DNA from 2 places in the Halanaerobium saccharolyticum subsp. saccharolyticum DSM 6643 genome. Region 2 is predicted to be linked to the other one. Evidence: riboswitches for the same ligand, from Rfam matches in the RefSeq annotation. Region 2 holds a riboswitch; the other holds the start of a gene.
The links. A riboswitch is a leader RNA that binds a small molecule or an ion and turns the genes downstream of it on or off. The one in region 2 is predicted to bind glycine.

Region 1 (11,601 bases), on a different contig from region 2:
TACTTGCTCTGAATATAGCAAACAAGCGATAATAAAATATGGAGCTTTTAAAGGTGGATGGATGGGATTTAAGAGAATTATTCGCTGTCATCCTTTCAATCCAGGCGGTTATGATCCGGTAGAATAGGAGGAATTTATTAAATGTTTGATTGGTTAATTAATGGAATGGCGTATGCTCTAGATTTTATTTACAATATTGTTGGTAATTATGGTTTAGCAATAATAATTTTCACTTTATTGATTAAGATTGTTCTTTATCCACTGACTGCAAAACAGACGCGCTCAATGAGGGAAATGCAGGAAATACAGCCTGAAGTAAAAAAACTTCAAGAAAAATATAAAGATGATAAAGAAAAGCAGCAAGAAGAAATGATGAATCTTTATCAGGAACATGGAGTTAATCCGGCTGCTGGTTGTTTGCCAATGATTGTTCAGATGGCTATTTTGATTCCTTTATACAGAACGATTTTTGCTTTAGGTGATAAAATGGCAAATGAAGCCTTTTTATGGATTGGAACTATAACCAATGGTTCTTTAGCTGAACCTGATATTGCTATAGTTCTGTTAAATGCAGTTATTATGTTTGGACAAACATATATGACTCAACAAATATCTGGTGGAGATGGCAAAAGTAATAAGATGATGTATATGATGCCGCTTTTTATAATCTTTATTGGTTTTAGATTACCTTCTGGTGTATTATTATACTGGTTTACATCAACTCTATTTACTGTAGCACAGCAGTATTTCTTATCCAAAGAACCCAGCAGAATCAAGGGGGATGCAAAGTAAATATGAAAAGCATAAAAGTAGAAGCTAAAAATGTAGAAAAGGCAGTGAAAAAGGCTCTAGCTGAGCTTGAAATTGACAGAAAAGATGCTGAAATTAATGTTATAGATAAAGGAAGTAAAGGATTATTAGGTTTAATTGGAGCAAAAGATGCTGTTGTAGAAGTGAATGAAATTTTTGATCCTGTAAAAAAGGGTAAAGAATTTTTAGAGACACTTTTAAATAAAGCTAATATAAATGTAGGTGTAGAAATACTAGAAGAAAAAAGTAATGAAGAACAGGTTGTCTATAACTTAACAGGAGAAAAAGAACTAGGATTAGTAATTGGTCATCGAGGAGAAACTCTTGATGCAATGCAGTATTTAACTTCTATCTATATAAATAAAGAACTGGAAGAATATTTCAGAGTTCTACTTGATGCTGAAGGATATCGTGATCGCAGGAAAGAAACATTAGAGAGATTGGCAGAAAGGCTTGCTTCTAAAGCAGAGAGAAAGAAGAGAAAAGTTGTGTTAGAACCAATGCCACCACACGAAAGAAGGATTATTCATATAACGCTTAAAGAAAATAAAAATGTTAAATCATACAGTGAGGGAAAAGAGCCCTACCGTAAAGTTATGATAGAACCATTAGATAAGTAATAAATTATCTAATATAAATAAAAGAGCTGTATCATTTATGGTGCAGTTATAATAAATAGAAAAATTAAAGAAGCAGATGGCTTTTATCATTAACCCAGCAGGAAATTTCTCTGCTGGGTTATGTTTTAGGAGGTGTTAAGTAATGGATATTTTAAAAGAAGATACAATTGCAGCAATTGCAACCCCATTTGGCACTGGAGGAACGGGTAAAATAAGAATTAGTGGTCCCCAGGCTTATGAAATTGGAGATAAAATTTTTAGTTCAATAAAGAAAACAAAGAAGCTATCTAAACAGAAAACGTATACTGCTCATTATGGTCACATTAAAGATCCCGAAAATGATAAGACTATTGATGAAGTAGTGGCAATAATGATGAGACGACCGCATTCTTTTACAGGTGAAAATGTATTAGAATTTGACTGTCATGGGGGAATGACTCCCCTAAAGTCTGTTTTAGATTTAGTTTTAAAAAATGGGGCACGTCTTGCAGAAGCAGGAGAATTTTCTCAAAGAGCTTTTTTAAATGGAAGAATTGATTTGGCTCAAGCAGAAGCAATTATAGAAGTGATAAACTCGAAAACTGAAAAAAGTCTTGATTTAGCTGTAGATCAATTAAATGGTAAATTGTCCAAAAAAGTTGATCAAATAAAAGAAGAAGCTGTAGAAATACTTGCTCATCTGGAAGCGGCAATCGATTATCCCGAAGATGAAGTTGAAGGCTTTTCTCCAGCGAAGTTAGACGATAAATTCTATCATATAAAAGAAGAGATAGATAAGTTATTAAAAAGCAGCAAACAGGGTAAAATTTATAAAGAAGGCTTAAAAACAGTAATTGTTGGTAAACCAAATGTAGGAAAATCAAGTCTTTTAAATTATTTTTTAGAAGAAAAAAGAGCTATTGTTACTGATATTCCAGGGACAACCAGAGATGTAATTGAAGAATACGTTAATTTACAAGGAATACCTCTTAAAATTATCGATACAGCAGGTATTAGAAAAACAGAAGATGCTGTTGAAAAAATAGGGGTAGAACGGACTAGAAAATCTGCAGAAAAGGCGGATCTAGTTTTGTTTATGTTAGATATTAGTCAGGGTATTACTGCTGAAGACAGAGAAATTTATAAATTAATTAAAGATAAACCTTTAATAGTTGTTGTTAACAAGACTGATTTACCAGCAAAAACAAATAAGAAAAAAATTGAAAAAGAGTTTTCTGAGCATAGTGTTCTCTGGATATCATTATTAGCAGAAGAAGGTTTAAACCAGTTAAAAAATGATATTTTGAAAGAAATCTTAGATGAAGATATTGATATGGACTCTGAAACAATAGTTACTCAAAGCAGACATAAAGATGCTTTGGTTAAAGCTTTGGAAGCAATAGAGAGAGTAATTGTTTCACATGAAACAAATATGCCTTATGATTTTTTAACAATAGATTTAAAAGACTGTTTGGATGCATTAGGAAAAATAACAGGAGAAACTGTAGCTGATGATATTTTAGATAGAATTTTTAATGATTTTTGTCTTGGAAAATAATTATTAATAAAAAGGGAGAGATATAATGGATTTTCATAGATATCCAAAGGAGTATGATGTAATAGTAATTGGTGCAGGACATGCAGGCTGCGAAGCCTCCTTAGCCCCAGCACGTATGGGTTTAAAAACTCTTACTTTAACAGTTAGTTTAGACCATGTAGCATTTATGCCATGTAATCCTTCGCTTGGAGGACCGGGAAAATCTCATATAGTAAGAGAAATTGATGCTTTAGGCGGAGAAATGGCTAGAAATATGGATGAAACAATGATTCAGATTAGAATGCTGAATACAAGCAAAGGACCAGCTGTTCATGGTTTGCGAGGTCAATCAGATAAAGATGATTATCACAAAAGAATGAAACAAGTTTTAGAACAGGAAGATAATATTGATTTAAAACAGCAGATTGCTGAAGAAATAATTGTTGAAGATGGTGAGGTAAAAGGTGTAGTTACAAAAACGGGAATATTTTTTCCAGGCAAAAAAGTTATATTAACAACCGGAACTTTTTTGAAAGGAAGAATAATAATTGGAGAAGCTGAATTTAATGCTGGTCCTAACCAGCAGTATCCAGCTAATAAACTTTCAGGAAGTTTAAAAGATTTAGGAATTAATTTAAGAAGATTTAAAACTGGAACCCCACCTCGTGTAAGTAAAAAATCACTTGATTTTTCTAAAATGGAACCTCAACCAGGTGAAGAAGGATTGAATTTTTCTTTTGAATCAAATCCACTTACAGGGGAACAAGTAATGTGCTATTTGACCTATACAAATGAAGAAACACACAGGATTATTGATCAAAACAAAGCAAGAACTCCTCTTTTTAGTGGAGTGATAGAAGGCGTTGGGCCTCGTTATTGCCCTTCAATTGAAGATAAGGTGGTTCGTTTCCCAGATAAAGATAGGCATCAGCTATTTTTAGAGCCCGAAGGTTTGGATACAGATGAATATTATGTTTCTGGTCTTCCAACCAGTTTACCATATGATGTGCAAATTGAGATGACAAAAACTATAGCTGGTTTAGAGAATGTAGAAATTATGCGTCCGGGTTATGCAATTGAATATGATTGTGTAGATCCAGAAGAGCTAAAACTTGATTTAGAGCTTAAAAAAGTTAAAGGTTTATACACAGCAGGACAGATTAATGGTAGTTCTGGTTATGAAGAGGCGGCTGGACAGGGTTTAATTGCCGGAATTAATGCAGCCAGAAACTTACAGGAAAAAGATCCAATTATTTTAAAACGTTCCCAGGCTTATATCGGAGTTTTAATTGATGATTTAGTTACTAAAGGCACACCTGAACCATACAGAATAATGACTTCTAGAGCAGAATATAGATTACTACTTCGACAAGATAATGCAGATCAGCGTTTAACTCCACTTGGCAGAGAAATTGGTCTTGTAAGTGATCAAAGATATGAGCATTATCAAGAAAAGGTTGAAGGTGTTAAAAAAGCTCTTGCATATTTAAGAGCAGATGAAAATCAGGTTAATCCAACTAAAGAGGTAAGAGCTAAATTAGAAGAATTGGAAAGCGGAAATTTAAGTAAACCAGTAAGTCTAGAGAAACTTCTAAGACGTCCAGAAATTTCTTATAAAGACCTTGAATTTTTTGCTGAAGATTTACCTAAAATTAAAAAAGATGTACAAGAACAAATTGAGATTCAGGTGAAGTATAAAGGTTATATCGACCGTCAGGAAGCTCAAGTTGAACAATTTAGAAAAATGGAAGAAAAGAAGATTCCGAAAGAATTAGATTATAATGATCTAGAAAATCTAAGACTTGAAGCAAGGGAAAAACTAAATAAAATAAGACCCATTTCAATAGGACAAGCTTCTCGTATTTCTGGTGTGTCTCCAGCTGATATTTCAGCGTTAATGATTTATCTTGAGCAATACAATCGGCAGAAAAAGGATGATCAGAATGGAGATCAATAAGGAGAAGTTTATTGAAAAATTAGAGTCAGGAATTAAAAAGTTAAATATATCTTATAGTAATGAACAGCTTGAACAGCTTTGGGAATATTACCTGTTCTTTATTCAAGAAAATAAAAAATATAATTTAAGTACAATTACAGAACCAGAAGCAGTTATAAAAAAACACTTCTTAGATTCTTTAGTTATTTTAAATCAATTGGATCTTGGGCAAAGAAAAAGATGGTTAGATATTGGAACAGGAGCTGGTTTTCCAGGAATGGTTTTAAAATTATTTTTGCCCGGAGATAGTTTTTATTTATTAGATTCTTCTTCTAAAAAAGTTAATTTTTTAAACCAATTGAGTTATAAACTTGGCCTAACAGGTATTGATGCTACCCACGGCAGGGCTGAGGATCTAGCACAAATAGAAGAATGGCGTGGCTCTTTTGATTATGTTTGTTCAAGAGCGGTGGCCTCATTAAATGTTTTATTGGAATATGCAGTTCCATTTCTAAAAATAGGTGGATTTGCTTATCTTTATAAAGGCCCTGAATATAAGGAAGAAATTAAAGAGGCTGAACAAGCTTTAAATATCTTAGGTGCAGAGATTAAGGAAACAATTGAGCTTGATGTTCCCGGGCTTAAAGCGGAAAGATACCTAATTGTAATAGAAAAAACTGATTTAACTGATAAAAAATATCCTAGACGGGCTGGAATACCTAAAAAGCGCCCTCTGTAAATTTTTTTAGAAAGCTTAATTAAGTTTAGCCAGCATTTAAATTATTATAAAGGATATTCAACTATTTTAGAGAAATATATGTCTAAGTGGGGGTAATTTTTAATGAAAATTCCTTTTTTGAATCAGGAAAATGAAAAAAACAAGGAACAAATTACAGAAATAAAAGTAGAAAAAATAAAAACTAATCCATTTCAACCACGTCAAGAATTCAAACAGAAAGAAATTGAAGAACTAGCGCAATCAATTGACAATTTTGGTTTAATTCAGGCTATTATTGTTAGAAAAATTGAAGGTGGATATGAATTAATTGCTGGTGAAAGAAGGCTTAGAGCTGCTAAATTTTTGGGAAAAGAAGTTATTCCTGCAGTAATTAAAGATTTTAATGATCAAGAAATGGCTGAAATAGCGCTTATTGAAAATTTACAGCGCAAGGATTTGAATTTTTTGGAAGAAGCACAAGCTTATCAGAGGCTTTTAGATGAATTTGATTTAACTCAAAATGAATTGGCTGCTAGAGTTTCTAAAAGTCAATCAACTATTGCTAATAAGCTGCGTTTATTAAAACTTTCAATTAATGTCAGAAAAGAGATTTTAGCTGCTGATTTAAGTGAAAGACATGGAAGAGCTTTACTAAAACTTAAATCAGAAAAGGAACAGCTAAATATTATTGGGGAAATCAAGAAAAAAGATCTTAATGTTAGAGAAAGCGAAAATTTAATAAACAAAAAAATGAAACCTTCAAGAAACAAAAGTCAAATCAAACATATATCTGATGATTTAAGGCTTTTTGCTAATTCTTTAGAAAAAAGGATTTCAGAAATTAAAGATTCTGGTATCAAAGTTGAATTAGAACGTAATGATGATCAAAATAGCATAGAATATTATATTAAGCTTTCAAAATAGAGTTATAAAGAGGTGAAATAATGGCTAAAAAAATAGCGATTGTCAACCAAAAAGGTGGGGTTGGCAAAAGTACTACAGCAGTTAACTTAAGTGCTGGCCTGGCAGAGAAGAATAATAAAGTTTTGCTGATAGATATTGATCCTCAAGGTAATGCAAGCAGCGGTCTTGGAATAGAAAAAGCAGAAGTTGAATTTACAATTTATGATTTATTAATTGAATCGGAGCCGCCTTCAAAAGCAATTTTGCATAGTAATAATGATAATTTAGATGTTATTCCAGCTAACATAGAATTGGCAGGTGCAGAAATTGAGTTAGTGTCTATTATATCAAGGGAAAGCAGACTAAAGAAGTCTTTAAAAACAGTTAATGAAAATTATGATTATATAATAATTGACTGCCCTCCTTCTCTGGGTTTGCTGACTTTAAATGCTTTAACTGCCGCTGATAGTGTGATGGTCCCTATTCAATGTGAATACTATGCTTTAGAAGGTTTAGGGCAGCTGATGAATACCATTGAATTGGTTCGAAAAAATTTGAATTCTGATTTAAGAATCGAGGGAGTTTTAATGACAATGTATGATGCTAGAACTAATTTGTCTGAGCAGGTAATAGATGAAGTTAAAGATTATTTCTCAGAACTTGTTTTTGAAACAATTATTCCTCGAAATGTTCGGCTAAGTGAAGCTCCAAGTTTCGGTAAAGCAATACTTGATTATAGTTCTAACTCAAAAGGTGCAGAGGCATATAGAAAATTAGCAGAGGAAGTGATCTCTCTTGAGCAAGAAAAGACTTGGTAAAGGTTTAAGTGCGCTTATAAACAATGATGATAATATTGATCAAAGTAGAGTTGAAGACGTATTCACTGATCAAATAGAACCCAATCCTTTTCAACCGAGAACCAATTTTGATGAAGATACATTAAAAGAACTTGCGAACTCAATTCAAGAAAAAGGCGTTATCCAACCAATTACTGTTAGAAAAATTAAAGCTGAAAAATATCAAATTGTTACAGGCGAAAGACGCTGGAGAGCTTCAAAACTAGTTGGACTAAAAAAAATACCGGCTGTAATTAGAGATTTTAATGATCAAGAGATGCTGGAGGTTGCTTTAATTGAGAACATACAGCGTGAAGATTTAAACCCAATTGAAGAAGCTGCTGCCTATAAAGAGATGATTGATAATTTTGGTATAACTCAAGCTGAACTTGCAAAACAAGTTGGTAAAAGTCGCTCTAATGTTTCAAATATGATTCGACTTTTAAAGCTTGCTGAAAAGGTTAAAAATCATCTACAGCATGGTGCAATTACAATAGGTCATGCACGAGCTCTTTTATCTTTAGAAGAGGAAGAAAAACAAGTTGCTGCCTGTGAAAATATAATTATTCAAGACCTGACAGTCCGGGAGACTGAAAAATATGTAGATAAATTAAAAAATCCTTTTGAAAACGAAAAAAAGAAAAATAAAAAACAAGAGTTAGAGCCTATTTGGCAGGAAGCAGCAGTTGAATTAGAGAAAAAATTGAAGACAAAAGTAAATATCAAGAAAAGAAAGAAAAACAACTTATTAACTATAGAAATTGATAGTATAGAAAAATTAAATGACTTATTAGATAAACTGAATTAGTGTTTCACATGAAACAAATATCTATAAAGAGAGTAGATAGGTGATATTTAATGATTGGAACTATTGTTAATATAGCAGCTGTATTAGGGGGAAGTACAGTCGGGGTTCTTTTTAGAGGTAGATTTCCTGAGAAAGTTCAAAACACAGTGATCCATGGAATTAGTCTGGCTGTAATTTTAATTGGAATGCAGATGGCTTTTAGTATAGAAAAAGATCCAGATATTTTGCTGGTTATTTTTAGTCTAGTAATTGGAGCTGTTATAGGTGAGTCACTGCAGATTGAAAAACGTTTGAATAAATTTGGTGAGAGTTTAAAAGAAAAATTTGGTGGGGGGGACGATCTTTTTGTACAGGGCTTTGTGCAGGCCAGTCTAATCTATTGTGTTGGAGCTATGGCTATTATGGGGGCAATTCAAGACGGTCTGAACAGTAATCCAAGTATTTTGTATACTAAATCACTTTTAGATGGAATAACTTCGATTGCGTTTGCAGCAAGCACTGGAATTGGGGTTGCTTTTTCTGTGATTCCTATTTTTATTTATCAAGGTAGTATAACTCTTGCATCAAGTTGGGCTGCTGTTTATTTAACTGAAGATATGATTAGGGTTATGACTGCTAGTGGGGGTCTTTTAATTACTGCTATTGGGTTAAATATGCTGGGAGTTAGCAAAATAAAAACAGGGAATTTATTACCGGCTTTATTAGTAGCTGTAATTTTATCTGCTTTTGTTTTTTAATTTTGCAATAATTAAGAAAATGATATATAATTAAAATAGATAATTGAATTAAAACGGGTGAAGGCTGGATGAGAGATCATTACTGGCGCCGAAGGAGCAAGGGGAACTGAAACTCTCAGGCAAAAAGAATTCAGCTGGACGTAACTCTGAACATAATTTTTTATGAACAGGGAGTCGGATTTTTTCCGGCTCCCTGTTCTGTTTGTTTTAGATAAATTTCACAAATGGCTGTTAGTTTAAAAGGCTTTTTAATTAAAAGGGGGCTAATTATGCAAAAAACACCACTTAATCAACTGCATAAAGAAATGGGAGCTAAAATGACTGACTTTGGTGGTTGGGAAATGCCGGTGGAATATAGTGGAATAATTGAAGAACATAAGGCTGTCAGAAATCAATGTGGTTTATTTGATGTGTCTCATATGGGAGAAATACTTGTCAGTGGCAAAACCGCTTCTGAATCTCTACAACAGATAATAACAAATGATATGCAGAAACTAGAGGTAGGAAAAATTCTTTATACACCAATGTGCAATGAAAATGGTGGGATAATTGATGACTTACTTGTTTATTGTTTAAAAGATAATGAATATTTATTAGTGGTAAATGCTTCAAACATAGAAAAAGACTTTAATTGGATAAAAGAAAATATTCTTGATAAAACTGTGGCTGAAAATTTTTCAGATAAATATGCTATGATCGCTCTACAAGGTCCAGAGTCTAAAAAAATATTAACGCAGCTAACAGATATTGACCTAAACTCTTTAGATTATTATAAATTTAGGCAGGCTAAAGCAGCCGGAATAGAAATGATAATTTCTCGCACAGGTTATACAGGTGAATTAGGCTATGAACTTTACTTTGAGACAGAAGAAGCGAAAAATGTGTGGAAGCAAATATTAGATGCTGGATCTGATTTTAGAATTAAAGCCTGCGGTTTAGGGGCTAGAGACACCTTAAGACTAGAAAAAATGTATGCTCTTTACGGTAATGATATTGATCAAAACACCAATCCTTATGAAGCAAATATGGGATGGACAGTTGCTATAAATAAAGGATATTTTATTGGAAGAGAGAAATTAATAAATATAAAGGCTAACTGCTGCCCTAGAAAATTGACTCCCTTAAAAATTACAGGGAGGGGAGTAGCCAGGCATGGTCATGAAGTTTATATCGGAGATGAAAAAATAGGAGAAGTTACAAGTGGAAGTTATTCTCCAACCTTAGAACAGGGAATTGCTATGGCGTATCTAAAATCTGAACACACAGCTTCTGGCACAGAAGTTGAAATTAAAGTTAGAAGCAGAAAAGTGAAAGCTAAAGTTATAAAAGGTCCTTTTGTTTAAGACCTTAAATATATAAATGGATAGTGAAATGTTATCTTAAAAATTAAAGGAGGCAAAAAAATGAGTGTAAAAGAAGATTTATATTACTCAGAAGATCATGAATGGGTTAGAGAAGAGGAAGAGTGTTTAGTAATTGGGGTGACAGATTTTGCTCAGGAAGAATTAGGCGACATTGTATTTGTTGAATTACCAGAGGTAGATGAAGAATTTGATAAAGATGACAGTTTTGGAGTTTTAGAATCTGTTAAGGCTGTTTCGGATACTTTTATTCCAGTAAGTGGTAGAGTTATTGAAGTTAATGAGGATTTATTAGATAATCCAGAACGAATTAATGATGATCCATATGGAGAAGGTTGGTTAATTAAAATTGATCCTGCTGATGATTCAGAACTTGATGAACTTTTATCTGCAGAGGAGTATGCTGATTTTATAGAGGAGGAATAATCATGGATTATATTTCCAATACAGCAGCAGAAAGAAATAAAATGCTTAAAGAAATCGGAATTAAAGAGGTTGAAGATCTTTTTTCGATGATTCCAGAAGCAGTAAAAGCTGATGATGAGTTAAATATTGAAGCTGGTATTTCTGAACTAGAATTAATGAGAAAAGCTCAGAATATTGCTAAGAAAAACAAAAGTCTTGATCAGCAAATCTCATTTTTAGGGGCTGGAGCTTATGATCACTATGTACCAGGGGTCATTGATGCTTTAATATCTAGATCAGAGTTTTATACGGCATATACTCCTTATCAGGCTGAATTAAGTCAGGGGACACTAGAGGCTATTTATGAATATCAGAGTATGATTTCTGATTTAACCGGAATGGGGATTACAAATGCTTCTATGTTGGATGGAGCTTCAGCAGCAGCAGAGGCTGTAACTATGGGGGCTAGAATTTCTAGACGTTCTAAAGTGCTGCTGCCTGATACCATTAATCCTTCTTATCGAGAAGTTATAAAAACATATGGTTCTGGAGCAGAATTAGAATTTATTGATTTAGAAAGCAAAGCTAATATCATTGAACCTGAACTAATAAAAGAAAACATTGATGAAAAAACTGCAGTAGTTGTTTTGCAATACCCAAATTTTTATGGTTCTATAGAAAAGATGGAAGAAATTTCAAAAATAACCAAAGGAAATAAAAATATTATTTTTGTAGTGATAGTTAATCCAATCTTACTGGGAGTTTTAAAGGCACCAGCTGAATTTGATGCAGATATAGTTGTTGGAGAGGCTCAGAATTTAGGGAGTGGGCTAAATTATGGAGGTCCTAACCTTGGTTTTATGGCTTGCAGGGACAATCGAAAAATGATGCGTCAATTACCAGGTAGAATTGTAGGAAAAACTACGGATATCGAAGGGAAAGAAGGTTTTG
Region 2 (11,601 bases):
ATTTGCTCCTACTGTCATTGAAATTGGAACTACTGTTGCCACATGAACAACTGGAATACCAGATCTTTCAATTTCTTTCACCATTGTTGCACCGCAACGTGTACAGGTACCTCAAGTAGAAGTTAATATAACTGCCTGAACCCCATCAGCAAGTAAATTTTCCGCGATCTCCTGTGCATATGCTTTTGCATTTGCAACAGATGTACCATTACCTACTGTTGTATAAAATTTATTGTGAAGTTCACCAATTACTCCTTCTTTTTCAAGATCTCTTATAACATCTACAGGAAGAACACGATCGGAATCTTTATTTGCACATACTGGATCATATCCACCATGAGCAGTTTCATAGCTAGCTTCATCAAGATCCATTACACCTTCCAAGCTGTACTCTCCATATTTTGAAGCACTGGAAGATTCAATATGATCTGGATTTCCTTTAGGAACAATACCTCCTGAAGTAACAAGAGCAACCTTGGTCTCAGTCATGTTACTAATTGGATCAACTGGATCTACTCTGTCAAAAACAGGCATTGGATATTCAGTTTCAAATTCTTTCCCATCCAGTTTTTTTACAAGCATTTTAATAGCTCTAGCTGCTCCTCTTTCTTCAGCAAAAATATTTTTTCTGACTCCTCGAGACATATATCCCTCTTCTTCAGGACTGCCTAATTCACCATTTTTTTCAATATAGCTCTTAACAATTTTTATCATGTCAGGAAGTGCAGATCTCATTCCCGCTGCAGAATCAGGAGTTTCAACAAAATATGCATACTGTTTAAACATTTCATAACCAGGATTTTCTGGATAAATACCAGAAACTACATCTATCCCTAATTCAGTTTTAGCAATCTCAGCAACTGTTCCACAGGCTACACCATATCTACCTGCATTAAAGGCAGGTCCTGCGATTAATAAATCCGGTTTTATTTCTTCTAACATTTCTTTTATTTCACTTTTGCTTTCTTCAAGATTTTCATTAAAAAATGTGTCACCACAAATAATTGTATTCACAATTTCTGCATCTTCACCTAAGGAATTATTTAAAGCAGTTCCGGGACCTATAGATCCTTCTTCTATACGTGGTGGAATATCTGCTTTGTCTTCTCCCCCAATCTGTCCAAAAAACTGATTTAAATAATGAACAATTTTAAGTTTATTACTCATGTCTGCCCCCTTTCTTAAGGGTTGTTTATTTTAAATCCTTAAAGTTTATATTTTGAATACTTGTCTCTATAAGTTTTTACTTCTTCTGTAATAGCATCAACATCTATTACCATTTCCATCATACTAATCTGATCTTCGTATACTTCTGCGTCAACTTCACTCTTTATTTCTTCTTCAACTATATGATAACACGCGAGTCCCAACGGAACTCCTGCTAATGGTCCTGCGAAAGTTGGATCTCCATTTGTTACTGTTTCACAAGCTAATCCAGAAGCTTCTGCTTCTGCACCACCTAAGATAACAACGAGATTTTCCGCACCTTCTTTTTCAGCAAGATCTTTTATTCTCTGCTGATTTTCTAAGTCCATAGCTCCTGCGCTTGTTCAGACAAAACACTCAGTTGTCGTAAAAACCACTTCAGCACCAGTTGTCTCAATACATTCTTCAATCGCTGGTCCTGGAATTCCATCTCTATCGCCTAAAATGGCAATTTTTTTCCCTTTAAGCATTATCTTACACCTCCATATTTTTTTAAGAATATTATCATTATTTTAATTTTTTTAATAAGTTTTAGCTGTTAAATTATGAAATCCTAATTCATTTGTTGAACCAGTAATAGCCTGAATCTCAACTGAAATAGAACCATCATCTTCAAGGCTTCCATCAAACCCCCCAGCAATTACATCTGCAAAATTCTGATGCCCAATAACTTTTTCCATTGGAGGCAGAGTTATTACTTCATTTGCATTTCCTGCAGTTACAACAGCATCTGCCGAAGGATCTGCATCTGCAAGTGACTGAGAAGCTCCATCCCGTCCTGCATATTCATCAGTTAAAAGTACAGTTTCAATACCTTTTGCAGCCAGCTTTTTACTGTTCATAATCAAATCTGCATCAGGATTTCCAAAACCTTCTTCAGAAACAACTGCGGCATCTAAACTCAACATTTCTGCTAATTTTGCAGTGAAATTTGATGATCTTTCTTTATCTGCCAGGGTAACATTTTCATTTGTGATAATAACTCCCATAAAATTATATTTTTCTCCATGATACTTATAGAGTTCCTCAATTACAGGATTATTTTGATGTACATAAGTTGCATTTTTATCACAAGCAGATACACAGTTACCACTCAATATCGCACCATCCATTATTTCTGTTGGAGACATTAACGTTGGAATTATTTCTTTTGCATCAACACCATAAACATAGGTATCATGCAGTAAACCCTGACTCTGAAGCATATACACATAGCCTACTTTAGGAAGATCTGGATATTCAGCAGCAGCTTCTAAAAATGGTTTATGTTCATAAGTTTCTAACTCATCAGGTTCAATATCCTTAGCAGCTTTTCCTAAATAACTGGCAGTTTTAAGTCCAACCATTCTTAGAATTTCTTCGTGTTCATGCTGTTTAATATCTTCTTTTACATCACAATCAACAACTAGATTATGAAATTTAGAAAACGGAGTGTACTCTGATCCTGGACCAGTCATATCAATAATACCTTCCTGAAACCCAACAATTTCACCTGTTGTTACAACTGCAGCACCCTTAAGCACATGGGTACGACCTGAGCCAACCATTTCTTCACTGCTGATAAAGCCAGGGAATACGCCACCTGGTCCTTCAACTTTAACTCTTGGCTCAATAACATCTTTTACAGGGATAATTCTTACACTATCACCCGGGTGAACTATATCTAAATTAATATTAGTTATTCTGCTGTCTTCACCTATAATTTCCAAAAGTTCCTCTTGATTAATATAAAGTGTGGAGTCAGAAACTTTAGTTTCAGCAGCAAATTGAATATCTTCAATTTTGATTTTACCTAATTCTAATTGCATTATTTCACCTCCTTTTACTGATTAAATCATTTCATTCAAAGTATTTTCAATATCTTCAATTTCTAAATCTTCACCAGAAAGATGTTCAACTTTCTCGCCGTCTTTATAAAATACTATTGAAGGTAAGCCAAGTACTTTTTGACCAATAGCAAGCCTTCTATTCCCCTTAATATCTAACTTAGCAAATTTAGCACTATCTGAATAATTTTCAGCTAACTCTTTAACATCAGGCATAATTTCTAAACAGCGATCACAGCTTTCACTCCAGAAATCAACAACAACAAGACCCTCACTTTTTGTTACTTCTTTTTCAAAATTATCTTTTGTTAATTCTAACATAATTTACCTCCTTTCTAATTTTAAATTTAATTCTTCAGGGCAGAGTTTATTAATGTCAGATCAATGACCTGATAATCATCTTTTATTTTTTGCGAATATTCCCTCTTTTTATGATTTTTACTGAACTGATTTAATTTTTGAATAGCATTTTCTATAGTATTTAAACTATAAAAATCTAATTTATTTGACGGAGCTAAAATAATACTCCGGTAGGGATTCTGAGCCGGTTTAACACTCCCTGCCAGTGGATGAGATACTAATTTCCAATTTTGATGTACTAAATTCCTACTTTTACTATAAACATCAGAGAGATTATTTACAAAATCAATTTTTAAATCTTGAAATTCTTTTTTTACCCTGGGATTATTGGTAATAATAACTTGATCTTTCATAAACTCCTCCTTTTGGGAACAAAAAAAACAGAGCAGCAATGGAGTAATCAACCCATTACTGCTCTGTCCGTAAACCTGAGAGATTATCTGTATAAAACAGACTGCTCCGTCGGTGTTTTTGAAATAACAAACTTTCCAGAGTTATGTCCAGATACGGTCCTTTTACCTGAGAGTTTCAATTTCTATTTTGAGCAAATAAAAATTTTACTCCTTCGGTGGCATAATATTATGCTCTCTCCTGTATCCTTCAACCATAATATTCTATTTTCATAAAATTATTTTTTTCACAATCAATTGCAACTATTATTATACCGAAAGAAAATTGTTTTGTCAATTTATTTTTCAGAAATTTTTATAATATTAAGTTTTTATTAGTTCCAATTTATTTTAATACCTTTTTCACCTTTTTTAGCTTTTGCAATCACAGCAGCTTCAATATCTTCAGTATAAAGATCAATTAGTAAATCGGCAGCATCCTCTTCCGCCACTGAAATTAAAAGCCCACCTGAAGTCTGGGGATCATACATTAAATCATAAAGTGTCTGATCTCTTTCACCACTTTCAGCTACAAATTCCTGATAATTATCTCTATTCTTATAAGCACCAGCTGGCAGCAGGCCAAATTCACTAAATTCTCTTGCATCTGCAAAAACAGGGATTTCTTCAGCATCAATTTGAATTTCTAAACTGCTGTTTTCAGACATTTCAAGTAAATGTCCAATCAAGCCAAAACCGGTTACATCTGTACAGGCATTGATCTGATAATGATCAAAATAGTTTAAAGCTCTGTTATTTAAAGTTAACATCGACTTTACTGCTGGATTATTTTCAGCATCTTCTATAAAGCCACCTTTAAGTGCAGAAATCATAACACCTGTTCCCAGTGGTTTCGTTAAGAGAATAAGGTCCCCTTCTTTAATGCCAGAGTTACTGAGCAAATCATCTGGGTGAACTATTCCTGTTACAGAAAGCCCATATTTAGGTTCTTCATCTACTACAGTGTGACCACCACATAAATTGGCTCCTGCTTCTTTTACCTTATCAGCACCACCCTGCAGAATACGCGAAAGAATTTCTCCCTCTAAACAGGAAGGAAAACCTACAATATTCATTGCTAAAATGGGCTGACCCCCCATCGCATATACATCACTTAAAGCATTTGCAGCAGCAATCTGACCAAATAAATAAGGGTCGTCTACAACTGGTGTGAAAAAATCAAGAGTCTGAATCAAAGCAATATCATCAGTTAAACTATAAACAGCCGCATCATCTGCTTTATCTAAACCAATCAGTAATTTTTCCGGATCAGCAGGAAAATCAACGTGACGCAGAACCTGCGCCAGAGCCCTAGGGCCCATCTTAGCTGCTCAACCAGAAGTTTTACTGTAATCAGTTAATTTTATTTTTTCCATTTTAACACCAACTTTCTAATTGTAAATCTAATAATTTATCTCAAAAAAATTAAACCTTGTCCAAGCTTAAATTGTAACAACATCTCCGCGGTTCAAATTATCAGCAATTTCAAACATATTACTTATATCTCCTACTCCCACTTCTTCCTGTAGTTCATAATAATCAACACAGGTTCCGCAAAGAAGAATTTCAACTCCCTGCTCTTCAAGTTCTTTTAAATAAAAAATAATATCTTCTTTTGTCGCTAATTTAACTCCAGAATTAAGGAAAATAATTTTTTCAGGTAGGGGGTCTAATTCTTTGATAGTAGAAATAAAACCTTTAATTAAGATTTGCCCCAATTCGCGCTCTCCATCTCCCATAGTATCTGATGGAATTAAATAAATTTTAGCTCCACTAGTTTCTGATTCTGAGTCAGCGTTTTCGCTGTCAGTACTTTTAGTTTTTTTAAACATGACTCTAAATTCAGTTTCAGATTCTTCGACAACTGAAACTTCTGCTCCCATTTTCTTGCCTAATTTAGTTAAGTTGGAAGCAGCAGTCTGATTATCAACAATTATTAGCACTTCTTGATTAGAAGTTATAGCCTTTTTAGCAAGTACAACTGGTTTGGGACAGGCTAAACCTTTAGCATCAATTTCTTTCATTATCAATTCCTCCAATTTTTAAATTAATTACAATCTCAAATTTCACTCTTTATATTCTATCTCTAATTCTTTACATATTTTTTCAGCAGCTACATAGGCCATCTCACCCGTGAAATCAACACATTGTTTAATATGATCTTTAGAGCCAAGCTTGTAATCTTTAGTTAAAACTCTGCAGCAGAGAGAACCATGTTCTTCTCTAAAATAATCATGTAATTCAGCTGACAGCTCCATCGTTTTATTTACTTTATTACTTCCCGCCTGCCTTCTGCCAAAAAAATAACCAAGCATCATCTGAGCTCCAATAACTGCTCCACAACTGCAGCCAGAATTACCCATGCCAACAGGAAACGCAGAAGCCATAGCTATTACATCATCGGGAAGATCAAGATCAAATTCTTCAATAAAAGTTTTAATTATCGATTCCGAACAGTAAAAATCACCGTTTTGATAATAGTTTTCTGCTTTTTCTTTGATACTGCTGAGATCAATTATATCATCTTCAAAATTTTTCTGCATCTCGCTGTAATCTGGGCCAAAAATGATTGATTTTAATTTGTTTATCATCCTAACATCCCTCTATTCTAAGATTATATGACTACTTTATTGATTTTATCAGTGATAAGATTTAATTTCAATTTTGTCTAACTATTTTTAGATCTTAATTTTGTCTAAAAGAATAAATAAAGTGGAGCAAAAAAACTAAAAACATCGTCAGTGTAAGATAGGGCAGGCCTAAAATATTGATCTGGTGATATTTAAATAAAAGATATAAAAGCAAAACATTCCAGAAGAAAGAACTAATATAGCTAAGTAAATTTTTAGTTTGAAGTAATTTATAAACAAGAAATATAAAAGTTAAAACCAATAAAATTTGCAGTAGTTTCAAATTAAAATTACTGAAAAGTGTCTTTTCCAATCTATAACTTCTGGTTACCAAACTGCGGTTTACTCCCTGATAATTAGCAGCCAGCTTAGTTAAAATTAAACTAGCTGCTACGCAAATATATGCTATAAAAAACAATATTCGTTTTATATTAGATTTCATTTTGACTACTCTTTAATAACTGGCTGCTTATTTTCGCTCCATTCAAACCAGCCTCCATCATAGACTGAAACATTATCCCAACCTAAGGCTAAAGCATAAAACCAAACTTCCGAAGCTCTCCAACCGGTTCCACAATAAAAATTATTATGATTTTCTGGCTTTATTTCCTGGTCCAACCATCTGGACTCCATAAAGGTATAACTAACCATTGTATTATCAGGATTGCGGTAGTCACTCATATCATAAGCATTTTTACCACCATAACCATAAATTGCACCTTTAATTCTGCCGGCTTTTGGAATATAATCATAACCTGTTGTTTCACCCCTAAATTCTTCTGGGCTTCTAACATCTATAAAATCTGCATTTTGATTGTTATAAACTTCTTTTGCTTTTTTTAAGTCAATAATATATTCTGGGTTTTCTGCTTTTTTAGCCCCAAACTCTACTGGCTCGACTTCAACTTTTTTTGTTTTTAGTTCATAACCGGCAGCCTTCCAGGCTGTAAGGTTACCATCTAAGATTCTAACATCGTCAACACCAGCATATTTTAAAATTGAAGCAAGACGAGCTGCAGGTGTGGTATCTGCTACACTATAAACAACTACTGTCTGTTCTTTATTTATCCCGTGTTGACCAAGTGCTTTAATAATTTCTCTATCACTTTTTCTATTCCAGATCGGACCTTCTTCGATTGCATCAGTATTGATATGTATACTCCCAGATATATGTCCTTTCAGATATTCAGCTTCATCTCCCCAGGAAGCTTCTAAGACAAAAACCTGATCAGCTTTAATTTTTTCGTTTAACCAACTTGGTGGGACAAGCATTTCAAAATTTTCCATTTTAGCTAAGTCATTATATTCTTTCAGATCAACTTCGATTTGGGAAGAGTTGTAACCTAATTCATTTAATTTATTTACTAATACTTCTGAATTATCTCCGTAAACATAAAGCTCTTTATCTTGAGCTATCTCAAATCTTTTGAGTTCATCCTTAATTGCCTGATTAGTTTCTAAATTTTTGAGCCACTTTGAAGAAAACAAAACAGCTCCAGGAATATGTCCTCCTGCTTTTCCATCAATCGCCCAACCATTATAGGAATATGGAGATCTAGAATCAATTAATATCATATCATCAGATTCAACTATTTCACCAATTTGAGCTTCCGCTAAAATAGTACCTGATATTAAAAACAATGTTAGAAATACACAAGCAAAAACAAATATTGATTTTTTCATTAAAAACAGCTCCCACTTAAATTATTTATTCAGAAATCTTTTTGAAGTTTTCTCCCTTAATTTGGTATATATCCTCATATTCTATTTGATTATCACTACAAACTTTTTTAACTTTTTCTAAATCTTGTCCACTAATTCTTCCTGATAAACCACAGGAAGAACTAATCTGCCTGGGCACTGGAGTTATTTTTAAATTTATTTCACTACTTTTTAACTCTCGTTCAAATGCTAAAGCCAGATGAGTCGAATAAAAAGTAAATAGTATATTATACTCTTTCAAAATTTTTGCTCCTTTATGATAAATTTAATGTCGTAAAACTAAAAATAATTATAAATTAAAAATTTATTTTTCTAGATTTTCAGTATCTTATTTAATCGATGTTCTTCGAGATTAAAGCTGCCCCAATAGCACCAGCAAATTGAGAATCTGAATAACTAAAAACTTCTGTTTGCAGCTTTTTGCTCAGCTGATTTCTAATAACTTCACTTTGGGCCAAACCACCAGTGAAAAGAACATCTTTCTGGAAAGTTATCTTGCTCAGCAAAATGTTAATTCTATTGATAATCGAATCAATAATACCCCCAGCTATTTCGCTTTTGCTAACTCCATCAGCTAAGAGAGAAATTATTTCTGACTCTGCAAAAACAGCACACATACTGCTAATCTCAGCTTTTTTATCATCTTTAACTAAATTATCCAGGTTATCAATTTGTTCTTCTAGAGAATTAATTGTCATCTCCAAAAATTTTCCTGTTCCAGCAGCACATTTATCATTCATCACGAAATCAATAACCTTACCCTCATCATTTAAAGATATTACTTTGCTGTCCTGACCTCCTATATCAATGATCGTTCTAATCTTATTATTAAGATAATAACCACCCTTACCATGACAGGTTATTTCTGTTACTGTTTTATCAGCAAACTGCTGCGAAACCCGACCATAACCAGTGGCTACTACTCCCTCTATATCTTTGGCTTTTAAGTCATTAGCCTCTAATAAATAATTAAGCGTCTGTTCTCCACTTCTTTGAGGATTCCAGCCTGTAGGTAATAGTTTTTTATCTACAATCTGATCTTTAAAAAGAACTCCTTTACAGCCAACTGAACCAATATCAATACCAATATAATACATTTTGTAGCTCCTTTACAGCATTTCTAAAAATGCAGTTAAGCGAGTTCCTAATTGACCCTTATCTGATTCCGAATAATCGGTTTCAATATTGATATAAGGAGTATTAGATTCTTTCAGCTCGTCTTTAATTCTTTTTGTCTCAACATTATAAGTATGGCAGGCCTGCAAAATCATGTCTACAACTCCATCAACCTGGTACTCTTCTACCAATCTGTTTATTAGCTCCACCCTGTTATCATTAGGACTCATACAGGAACAAGGAGTATTTAAATATTTTTCTGCAATTGCATCGATTGGACTTTTGTCCTGATCTACAGTCTCTTCATTAGGTTTTAAGCCAGTACAGTTTTCCAAACAAACTACTGAACCGCCATTATTTTCAATTGCTTCAATAACTTTTAGTGTAGCAGCACCCATTGGGCAGCCAGTAACTAAAATTCTCGGTGCATTTTCGCTGATTCTTTTTTCTCCCTGATTATACTTAGCTAAAACTTTTTCAGTAATTGCTTTTGTCCTCTTATTTGCAATTTCTTTATCAAAGGTATAGTTAGATCTATTTAAAACTTTAAAAATTTCAGTTCCATAAATCGGAGCAGGATTCAATTTTGCCAGTTCATAAAATTCTTTTAAGGTATTTCTTTCCTCATTTTTGATTTTTATTTCTTTTTCTAAACGCTCTTCAGTAATTTCTGTCTCAAATTTTTCTTCTAATCGTTCTTTTAATAAGACTACTTCATTTTTCCAAAAATCAAAATCAGCTTCCCGCTCAGCTGATTGAGGCAGCTGCATAACATGCACAGGTGTCACTTCATCTAAGTATTCGTACATTTTTTTCTTACCATCACAGGTTGTTTCACCAACAATAATATCTGCAAAATGGAAATAGGGGCATTTATCGGTAATTGCAAAGCCATAACTTGATTTGATCAGCGGACATAAATTTCTGGGCAAATCTTTTTCTGCTTCGTCAATAGTATCATTGCTGGTACTGCAGAGGGTTACCGGAACTGCATCAGCAGCCCTTATCACCTCATAAGGTGTGAAAACACAATAGGTACCTACAACATTTTTTCCTTCATTTTCTACCATATTTTTCATTGCAATGGGACCATGTCCTTCTAACTCTCCATCTAAAACATCAAAAATTTCTTCTATACTCTGCATAAATTATTTTCCTCCAATTTTCTAGTTTAGTGTTTTTTGCTTTTCATAAATAAGTCCAAATAATATTTGAATAATTTCTCGAATTTTAATATTTTTAAAAGTAATCTTCCATTTTTTTAAATACCTCAGCCCAGGACCATCTTTCAACTTTTTCTCTAAACTTTGGCCCATTCAAATCATTTCCACTTCTTAGTCTATCAATCTGGCTTTCAATTCCAGTCTTTAAGCGGTTTTCAAAATCAGGCAGTTCGGATTCAACTGGAATATGTGATTTTTTTAATTCAGGAAGTTCTACATATTCGACAGCTCCAGTCTTATTTATCTGATCTCCCAGCCAGCTTTTAACTCCTTCTAGATCAGTAGTTACTACTTGCAAGCCAGAAGCTAAAGCTTCAATTAATACTAGCGGCAGTCCTTCGTAAAAAGAAGGTAAACAAAAAATATCAGATTTCCTAAAAATCTTCCCTAATTGAGCTTGAGAAACAAGGCCCGGCATTTCAATCGAACAGTCGGCTGCCATTGCTAACTCTTTTATACATTCTGCCTCTTCTCCACTACCCCCACCTACAAGTTTAAGTTCTAAATCAAATTCAGAACTAAGGTTGCTGCAGACATAAATTAGCGATTTAAGTCCTTTAGCATAGCTTAGCTTACCGGCATAAACAATCTGTATTGGCTTTACAATCTGACTGTTATCTGAAGGATAAAAGATATCAGAATCATAACCACTGCCAACGACTGTAATCCTATCAGAATTAATATCATAAAGACGACTTATTTTTTGCTTCTGATCGCTATGGAGTGCAAAAATTGTATCAACCTTTTTACAACCTGCAATAACATAATCAGCAAATTTTTCGGCTTGGTTTAACTGTCTTAATCCAGTTCCATGACAGATAGCTTTAATCGGAATCTCAGTCACTAAATCCGAAAGCAAAGAAGTCAAGATCCAAAGATGATGGACTAGAATCACATCTGGCTTAAACTCTTCTACTGCTTTAATTATCTGTTCTTTGAAAGCCGTTTTCCATTTTTTAAGCATCTCAACTGTTAAATTTTTATACTTTTCACTCCGATATGGCATAACATTACTCATTCCAACTACCGGAAAAGGAATTTTGTCTGTCCCAAATTTAACTGGATAAAACTTCTGTTTATCTATAGCTCCAAGATCAACTTCTTCTAAATTAGCCGGAACTCCACTAAT

Region 1: it holds a riboswitch for glycine, as region 2 does, so the genes downstream of both, gcvT (glycine cleavage system aminomethyltransferase GcvT) here and HSACCH_RS07830 (GrdX family protein) in region 2, are expected to answer to the same signal.

What each region holds. Positions count from the first base shown of each region.
Region 1 is NZ_CAUI01000021.1:11,106-22,706, forward strand. It holds gene yidD (membrane protein insertion efficiency factor YidD) at 1-127, shown strand, start outside; gene HSACCH_RS08490 (YidC/Oxa1 family membrane protein insertase) at 142-792, shown strand; gene jag (RNA-binding cell elongation regulator Jag/EloR) at 795-1,430, shown strand; gene mnmE (tRNA uridine-5-carboxymethylaminomethyl(34) synthesis GTPase MnmE) at 1,573-2,967, shown strand; gene mnmG (tRNA uridine-5-carboxymethylaminomethyl(34) synthesis enzyme MnmG) at 2,993-4,903, shown strand; gene rsmG (16S rRNA (guanine(527)-N(7))-methyltransferase RsmG) at 4,890-5,621, shown strand; gene noc (nucleoid occlusion protein) at 5,724-6,524, shown strand; gene HSACCH_RS08520 (ParA family protein) at 6,545-7,321, shown strand; gene HSACCH_RS08525 (ParB/RepB/Spo0J family partition protein) at 7,299-8,147, shown strand; gene HSACCH_RS08530 (DUF554 domain-containing protein) at 8,198-8,884, shown strand; glycine riboswitch at 8,942-9,025, shown strand; gene gcvT (glycine cleavage system aminomethyltransferase GcvT) at 9,154-10,227, shown strand; gene gcvH (glycine cleavage system protein GcvH) at 10,288-10,671, shown strand; gene gcvPA (aminomethyl-transferring glycine dehydrogenase subunit GcvPA) at 10,674-11,601, shown strand, end outside.
Region 2 is NZ_CAUI01000019.1:50,573-62,173, reverse strand. It holds gene grdB (glycine reductase complex selenoprotein B) at 1-1,167, opposite strand, end outside; gene grdA (glycine/sarcosine/betaine reductase complex selenoprotein A) at 1,206-1,676, opposite strand; gene HSACCH_RS07840 (glycine/sarcosine/betaine reductase component B subunit) at 1,728-3,014, opposite strand; gene trxA (thioredoxin TrxA) at 3,036-3,353, opposite strand; gene HSACCH_RS07830 (GrdX family protein) at 3,380-3,745, opposite strand; glycine riboswitch at 3,807-3,886, opposite strand; glycine riboswitch at 3,890-3,996, opposite strand; gene selD (selenide, water dikinase SelD) at 4,117-5,157, opposite strand; gene yedF (sulfurtransferase-like selenium metabolism protein YedF) at 5,224-5,805, opposite strand; gene HSACCH_RS07815 (C-GCAxxG-C-C family protein) at 5,848-6,324, opposite strand; gene HSACCH_RS13930 (hypothetical protein) at 6,467-6,853, opposite strand; gene HSACCH_RS07805 (sulfurtransferase) at 6,859-8,094, opposite strand; gene HSACCH_RS07800 (DUF3343 domain-containing protein) at 8,120-8,374, opposite strand; gene HSACCH_RS07795 (acyl-CoA dehydratase activase) at 8,466-9,230, opposite strand; gene HSACCH_RS07790 (double-cubane-cluster-containing anaerobic reductase) at 9,243-10,394, opposite strand; gene HSACCH_RS07785 (glycosyltransferase family 4 protein) at 10,489-11,601, opposite strand, start outside.